2 linked regions of the Cystobacter fuscus DSM 2262 genome follow. The protein of the gene in region 2 interacts with the protein of the main gene of each other region in a pairwise test. Links are inferred from orthologs where the notes say so. Each region holds a gene or a part of one and is shown on either strand. Other genes may lie near its edges. The genes, in order: dnaE and D187_RS43730.

Region 1 (4,471 bases), on a different replicon or contig from region 2:
GGTGATCATCTGCTTGATGCGCTCGGGGTTGCGCGCGCCCCAGCCCATGTGCCCGCCCCGGAAACCCGTGAGGAGGACGACACCGAGGACCGCGGACCCGACGAGGAGGATCTTGCTCTTCGTGTTCATGACCGTTGCTCCCTGGAGGACCCCGGGTGGGGCCCTCTCGTGCTGCGCGCCGTTCATCGGCGACGGTGGAGAGAATGCGCGGCGCTCGTCAGGGGCGTTTGTCGTGGGCATGAAGAAGTGTGAAGAGGACCGTCCAGCGGGGCGGCCGGGCGGGCGGGCGCCCGTCCCGAGTCCCATCCAGGAGCTGGGCTGGGTGGCGCTCGGCCAACCCAGGGGCTCCTTCACCCGGGGTGAGGGCCGTGCCACAAGGTGCCCGGGCCGCGCTTCCGGTCCCGGACGAACCGGGTGGACGGGAACTGGCGGGCGGCCCGGACCTGAACAATCGTCTGGTGAAGCCACCCTCAGCTGACTACTTATCCGCCATGTCCTTTACCCACCTCCACCTGCACTCCCTGTACTCGCTCCTCGACGGCGCGATCCGGATGAAGGATCTCATCAAGACGGTGAAGGAGAAGGGGATGACGAGCGTGGCCGTGACGGATCACGGCAACATGTTCGCCACCATCGACTTCTACAAGAAGGCCAAGGACGCGGGCATCAAGCCCATCATCGGCATGGAGACGTACGTGGCCGGCCCCAAGGGGCGCGCGGACCGTACGGAGAAGGTGGGCCACCACCTCATCCTCCTGGCGAAGAACAAGGAGGGGTACGACAACCTCAAGTACCTCTCGTCCATGGCCTACCGCGAGGGCTTCTACTACCACCCGCGCATCGACAAGAAGCTCCTGGCCGACCACAGCAAGGGCCTGTTCGCCCTCACCGCGTGTCTGGGCGGCGAGGTGACGGGAGCCGCCTTCCGCGGGGACATGGACCACGCGCGCCGCGCGGCGCTCGAGTACAAGAACATCTTCGAGCCGGACCACTTCTTCCTCGAGGTGCAGTCCAACGGGATGCCCGAGCAGGAGACGGCCAACACCAACCTCAAGCAGCTCAGCCGCGACCTGGGCATCCCGCTGTGCGCCACCGCGGACGCGCACTACATCAAGAAGGAAGACGCGCGCGCGCACGAGCTGCTCATGTGCATCGCCAGCGGCAAGACGCTCGCGGACGGCAAGCGCATGAAGCACTCCACGGACAAGCTCTACGTCACGAGCCCCCAGGAGATGCTCGAGTACTTCCACGACACGCCCGAGGCCGTCCACAACACCCAGCGCATCGTCGAGCAGATCAACCTGGAGCTCAAGCTGGGCAAGCCCATGCTGCCCACCTTCCAGGTGCCCGACAGCCACACGCCCGACAGCTTCATGGCGGAGCTGGCGCGCGCGAACCTCGAGGAGCGCTTCAAGGAGATCGACCTGGCGCGCTTCCGCGCGGGCCAGCCGCCCGTGGACCGCGAGCCGTACAAGGCCCGCCTGGAGCTGGAGCTGGGCGTCATCCAGAAGATGGGGTTCAGCGGCTACTTCCTCATCGTCCAGGACTTCATCAACTGGGCCAAGCAGAACAACATCCCGGTGGGCCCCGGCCGTGGCTCGGGCGCGGGCAGCCTCGTGGCCTACTGCCTGCGCATCACCGACCTGGATCCGCTCCCGTACAACCTGCTCTTCGAGCGCTTCCTCAACCCCGAGCGCGTGTCGATGCCCGACTTCGACGTCGACTTCTGCCAGGACCGGCGCGACGAGGTCATCAAGTACGTGGGCCGCAAGTACGGGGAGAACAACGTCGGGCAGATCATCACCTTCGGCTCGCTCAAGGCCAAGAGCGTGCTGCGCGACGTGTGCCGCGTGTTCGCGCTGCCCTTCAGCGAGGGGGACCGCATCGCCAAGCTGGTGCCCGAGGTGCTCGGCATCACCCTCAAGGAAGCCATCGAGCAGGAGCCGCGGCTCAAGGAGATGATGGAGAAGCCGAGCGCCATCGGGCAGGTGGATGGCAAGGACGTCACCACCAAGGACGTGCTGGAGATCGCGCTCGCGCTCGAGGGACTGCACCGCCAGCCCGGCATGCACGCGGCCGGCGTGGTGATTGCCGACAAGCCCCTGTGGGAGTTCGTGCCCACCTACCAGCCGCCGGGCGAAGACACCCTCATCACCCAGTTCGCCAAGGACGAGGTGGAGGCCGCGGGCCTGGTGAAGTTCGACTTCCTCGGCCTCAAGACGCTCACCGTCATCCAGAACGCGCTCAACCTCATCAACCGCAACCCGCCCGACGGCAAGCCCATTCTGCGCGAGGACATCCCGCTGAATGACGCCGAGGTGTGGAAGCTCATGGCGGACGGCGACACGGCCGGCGTCTTCCAGATGGAGTCCAGCGGCTTCACCGAAATGGTGATGAAGCTCAAGCCGTCCTGCTTCGAAGACGTCATCGCCGCGGGCGCGCTCTACCGTCCGGGTCCGCTCGACTCGGGCATGGTGGACGTGTTCATCAACCGCAAGCACGGCCGCGAGAAGGTGGTGTACCCGCACCCCTTGCTCGAGCCCGTCCTCAAGGACACCTACGGCGTCATCGTCTACCAGGAACAGGTGATGCAGATCTCCCAGGTGCTGGGAGGCTACACCCTGGGCCGCGCGGACCTGCTTCGCCGCGCCATGGGCAAGAAGAAGGCCGAGGTCATGCAGGCCGAGCGCGCCGGCTTCCTCGAGGGCTGCAAGAACAACAACGTGGACCTGAAGGTCGCGGGGGAAATCTTCGACCTGATGGAGAAGTTCGCCGAGTACGGCTTCAACAAGAGCCACTCGGCGGCCTACGGACTCGTCACCCTGCACACCGCGTGGCTCAAGGCGCACTACCGCGTCGAGTTCATGGCGGCGCTGCTCACGAGCGAGAAGGAAAACACGGACAAGGTGGTGCTGCACATCGGCGAGGCGCGCCAGTCGGGCGTGCAGGTGCTGCCGCCGGATGTGAACCAGTCGGACATGGCGTTCGGCGCGGTGGAGGGGAAGATCCGCTTCGGCCTGGGCGCCATCAAGGGCGTGGGCGAGGGCGCCATCGAGTCCATCGTCGAGGCGCGCAAGGAAGGGCCCTTCAAGAGCCTGTTCGACTTCTGCGAGCGCGTGGACTCGCGCAAGGTGAACCGCAAGGTGCTCGAGGCGCTGGTGAAGGCGGGGTCCTTCGACTTCGAGAAGCGCCCGCGGCGGCAGATCTTCGAGAGCATCGAGCGCGCGATGAGCCGCGGCTCGAGCAGCCAGAAGGACAAGGCGGCGGGGCAGAGTTCGCTCTTCGGGATGCTGGGCGGGGGCGCGTCGGGTGGGGCGGACCTGAAGAACGACTACGTTCAGGTGGAGGAGTGGTCGGAGAAGGAGCGCCTGGCGCTGGAGAAGGAAGCCATCGGCTTCTACGTGTCGGGCCACCCGCTGCATGCCTACGACAAGGAGCTCAAGCGCTACGCGCGGCCCATCACCGCGGTGCAGCGCGCGCGCAAGGACGAGAAGCTCACCATCGCGGGCGTGGTGGCGGCGCTGCGCGAGCGGCCCACCAAGACGGGCAAGCGCATGGCGTGGGTGACGCTGGAGGATCTGTCCGGCTCGCTGGAGCTGGTGTGCTTCCCGGGCAAGGACGGCACGCGCAACGTCATGGGCAAGGACGGCAAGTGGACGAAGTCGGGGCCCAAGCCCGGCTTCGAGCACTGGGAGTCGCTGCTCAAGAGCGATGACCCCATCCTCGTGACGGGCACGGTGCAGATCAACCAGCGCGACGAGGACACGCCGGTGGCGGAGCTCATCGTGGAGGACATCCAGAGCCTCAAGGCGGTGCGGGAGAAGCGCACCAAGCGCCTGGAGCTGCGGCTGCCGGCGGATCTCGCCACGGACGAGCGGCTCACGAAGCTCGCGCAGATCGTCAAGCAGTACGAGGGCGCCACGCCCCTGGCGGTGAGCCTGCTGTTCTCCAACGAGGCCGAGGCGCTCATCGCCAACCTGCCGCTCAAGGTGCAGGTGAGCGACGAGCTCATCCAGTCGGTGGAACGGCTCTTCGGCATGAAGGTGGTCGAGTTCGGCTGAGCGCCCGGCGGGGTCGGTTGCTGCGCGAGCGTGGTAACCATGCTATCGGCGGTGGGAGGAGGTCCTCATGACGCCCACCGCTGTCTCACGCCTCGAATTGGATGACCCAGCGCCCTTCCTGCGCTGGCTGGGAATGGATCCGGTGGGGGTGGATCTGGGGGCCATCGATCCGGTGGAGATGTGGGGTCTCGTCGCGCTCGCGACCCTCGGCCGTGTCCAGGGAGACGAGCCGCTGCGGATCCGGACGGATCGGGCCGCGCGCTCCTGCCAGTTCGCCCGTGCGGTGGGGTTCGAGGATCTCGTCAATGGAGAGTCCTCCTCGGGTCCTGGAGAGCCTGGGCGTACCGTCAAGCTCACCCGGATCCGGACCTCCGATACGACCGAGCCGGTGGCGGAGCGGATCTCCAGAC
Region 2 (3,295 bases):
AGTCCACTGGATGATGTCCTGCGTCGAGCTTCCCGCCGACCGCCTCGACGTCTTCCTGGAGGGCGCCGACAAACACCTGGGGCGTCGGGTGCCCCCTGTGTAGATGATCTCCCGGGCCGCGTCGCGCAAGACTATCGCGAGACTCTTCCCGTCCCTCATGTCAGGCAGGCCGCACCCGCGCGCCCACGATGAGATCCAGGGAGGACTCCGAGGGAGGCTCCCCCTCCAGCCCGCCGTGGATCCACTCCACCGAAAACCCCGTGGATTCCAGCAGTTGGGTCAACTCCTCGAGCCGGTAATACCGGATGCCGTAGCGGCCCGAGAGCACGCGCCCGTCGGGCAGCGTCAAGCGGCGGGTGGCCTCGTCCCGACCACGCACCGCGTCGAAGCGGCTCTCCTCTTCCAGGTGGCTGCCGTCGGGCAGGCGGCCCGAGAAGGACGCCTGGGGCTCGGACTCCAGGCGCTCGCGCGGCGCGGTGTGCAACACCAGCAGGCCCCCCGGTCGCAGACTCCGCGCCACCTCGCGCAACAGCGCCACGTGCTCCTCGTCGGAGAAGACGAACAGGGTCGAGTACCAGGCGTAGGCCCCGGCCAGGGAGCCGGGGCGGAAGGGAAGCGAGCGCAGATCGGCGCGCACCACGGGAAAGCCCGGGAGGCGCTCGCGCAGGGACAGGGCATCCAACTCCAGGCCGAGGATGCGGCCCGCCAGGGCGCCCCGGGTGTTCAGCGGGGCGGCGTGCCGGCCATGGCCACAGCCCAGGTCCACGATGGGGCCCGGGAGCGCGAGGCCCTGGAAGGCGCGCTCGAGGTAGGCCACTTCCCTCTGGGTCATCTCCGCGGAGAGGAAGGGCAGCGTGGAGCGCAGGTACAACTCGCCAAAGTAGCTCAGAGCGGACCGCCCTTTCGGTGGAGGGTGACGAGCGCCCGGCGCGCGGGAAGCCCTCAGCGCGACGAGGCGAGCCCTTCCTTGAGCCGGCGGGCCGCCTCGTCGAGCACCGCGTCGGTCTTGCAGAAGGCGAAGCGCGCGAAGCCCCGGCCCAGGTGCCGGTGCTCGGGCCCGTAGAAGACGCTCGGCGGAATGGCGGCCACGCCCACGTGCGTCACCAGGTGGCGGCAGAAGGCCACGTCGTCCCCATGCCCCTGTCCGGAGATGTCCGCGAGGATGAAGTAGCTGCCCTCGGGGGAGTGGACCTCGAGCCCCGCGCGCGTGAGGCCCGCGAGCAGGCGCTCGCGCCGGGCGTGGTAGGCGCGGCTCAGCTCCTGGAAGTACGAGTCCGGCAGCCGCAGCGCCGCCGCCATGGCGACCTGCAGGGGCGTGGCGGTGGCGAAGGTGACGAACTGGTGCGCGCGCCGCACGGCGTCGTTGAGCGCGGGGGGCGCGATGAACCACCCCACCTTCCAGCCGGTGAGGCTGAACGTCTTTCCCCCGCTGCTCACCGTCACCGTGCGGTCCGCGAGCACGGGCAGCGTGGAGGCGCGCAGGTGCCGCGCCGGGCCGAAGACGATGTGCTCGTACACCTCGTCCGAGAGCACGCGCGCGTCATGCTCGGCGCACAGGCCGCCGAGGAACTCGAGTTCCTCGCGGGTGAACACCTTGCCGGTGGGATTGTGGGGCGAATTGAGGATGAGCAGGCGCGTGCGGGGGCCGAACGCCGCGCGCACCTCGTCGCGATCGAACCACCACGTGGCATGCGTGGCATCCGGGGGGCGCAGCGGCACGTAGCGCGGCCGGGCCCCGACGAAGGCGATGTTGGCGTCGTACGAGTCGTAGAAGGGCTCGAAGAGCACCACCTCGTCGCCTGGATCCACCAGCCCCAGCAGCACGCAGAGGATGGCCTCGGTGGCGCCGCTGGTGACGGTCACCATGGTGTCCGGATCAATCTGCTGGCCGTAGAAGCGCGCGGAGTGCTCGGCGATGGCCACGCGCAGCGCGCGCAGGCCAATGCCCGGGGCGTACTGGTTGAGGCCCTCGGTGATGGCCGTGCGCGCGGCCTCCTTGACGGCCTCGGGCCCATCGAAGTCCGGGAAGCCCTGCCCCAGGTTCACCGCTCCGTGCTGGAGGGCCAGCGCGCTGAATTCCGAGAAGACGGTGGTGCCCAGGGGGGCCACCCTACCCGCGAGTACCGGCCTGCTCATGCGTCACGCTCCCTTGCTCAGGAGCGCACGATAGCGTCCATCCCCACCGGACGCTCTTCTGTTCCGCGCCGCGCCATCGAACGGGTATAGGCCATGGCGAAGCCCACCACCCCGAGCAGCAGGGGCACGGCGCACAACAGGTCCGTGGCGTAGTGGAAGCGGCCCACCAGCGTCGCCGCGATGAGGCCCAGGCCCGGCACCAGCATCACCCGGAAGACGCGCCGCTCGAAGCGCAGGGCGTACACCAGCACCACGAGCGTGGCCCCGGTGTGGCCCGAGGGAAAGCAGTCCTTGGCGAAGCCCGGCTGGCGCATGGCCGATTCCAGGTAGGGCGTCAGCCACAGGCCCTGGAGCGTCTCGGGAAAGGCGCCATAGAGGAAGTAGCGCGGGCCGATGGCCGGCACGAGCGAGTACAGCACGAAGTTGAAGGCGAAGAAGAGGCTGAGCGCCAGGAGGTACTCGTCGAAGGCCTCGCGCTTGCCGGCGAAGTAGAGCGTCATCCCGAGCACCAGCGGCCACAGGAAATAGCCGTAGTAGCAGAGCAGCAGGAACTCGGTGAGCCAGGCCGGCGAGAGCTGGCCGAGCACCACCGACACCTGGGCGCCGAACAGGCGCTGATCCAGGGTGGCGAGCTGGGCGTCCTGCAGCCCGGGCGTGACGGCGGTCACCAGCGGACACATGGCGCCATGGCCCAGGGCCACCACGGGCAGCAGCCAGAAGGAGGCCAGAAAGGAGAGCGCGCGCTGGCGGGGGAAGTAGGACTCCAGGGTGCGCAGCACCAGGGGGCCGAGCGCGAAGATGAAGAAGGTGACAGCGGAAGTCGCCGCGCCAGGAGCCCACCTGTAGGGCCCCACGAGCAGGAAGGCGGCAAACGCACAGGCGACGATGATGACCACGTCGACGGGCTTGAACCGAACCTCAGGCGCGTCCGGAAGGACGCGGCGCTCCAATGTCCCTGTATTCACGCAGATTTACGCTCCCCTGGCTCTACGGCCACCTCCCGTGAAGGAGCGCCGATTTCCAGGCTCTGAACCCGACCCGCCCCAACCTCGACCCCACCACCACCCTTCCGGCCCTTGTGTCGCTCGAGCAACGCGAGCAGGGCCGGAAAGAACACCGTGGTGCCCAGGAAGGTGCACATGACGCCCAGAAGTGCAAT

What was found.
Region 1: the proteins of D187_RS43730 (region 2) and dnaE interact in binary tests that used the Escherichia coli proteins (3 or more experiments, as listed by UniProt). The link is inferred for Cystobacter fuscus DSM 2262 from one-to-one orthologs.

The regions. Positions count from the first base shown.
Region 1 is NZ_ANAH02000021.1:65,816-70,286, reverse strand. What follows is about bases 94-4,261. They hold dnaE (DNA polymerase III subunit alpha), read left to right. Parts: upstream 94-491; coding sequence 492-4,061; downstream 4,062-4,261. Other genes in these bases: D187_RS30530 (ATP-binding protein), read left to right, coding at 4,129-4,261; D187_RS30540 (Spy/CpxP family protein refolding chaperone), read right to left, coding at 94-129. In the rest of the region: more of D187_RS30540, read right to left, coding at 1-93; more of D187_RS30530, read left to right, coding at 4,262-4,471. UniProt on the Escherichia coli protein: DNA polymerase III is a complex, multichain enzyme responsible for most of the replicative synthesis in bacteria. This DNA polymerase also exhibits 3' to 5' exonuclease activity. The alpha chain is the DNA polymerase catalytic subunit.
Region 2 is NZ_ANAH02000066.1:731,059-734,353, reverse strand. Bases 40-3,031 are described here. They hold D187_RS43730 (aminotransferase class I/II-fold pyridoxal phosphate-dependent enzyme), read right to left. Parts: upstream 2,137-3,031; coding sequence 943-2,136; downstream 40-942. Other genes in these bases: D187_RS43725 (phosphatase PAP2 family protein), read right to left, coding at 2,154-3,031; D187_RS43735 (class I SAM-dependent methyltransferase), read right to left, coding at 161-889. In the rest of the region: D187_RS43740 (hydroxymethylglutaryl-CoA lyase), read right to left, coding at 1-7; more of D187_RS43725, read right to left, coding at 3,032-3,101; D187_RS43720 (efflux RND transporter permease subunit), read right to left, coding at 3,098-3,295. UniProt on the Escherichia coli protein: Shows aminotransferase activity with methionine and histidine as substrates, and to a lesser extent also with phenylalanine.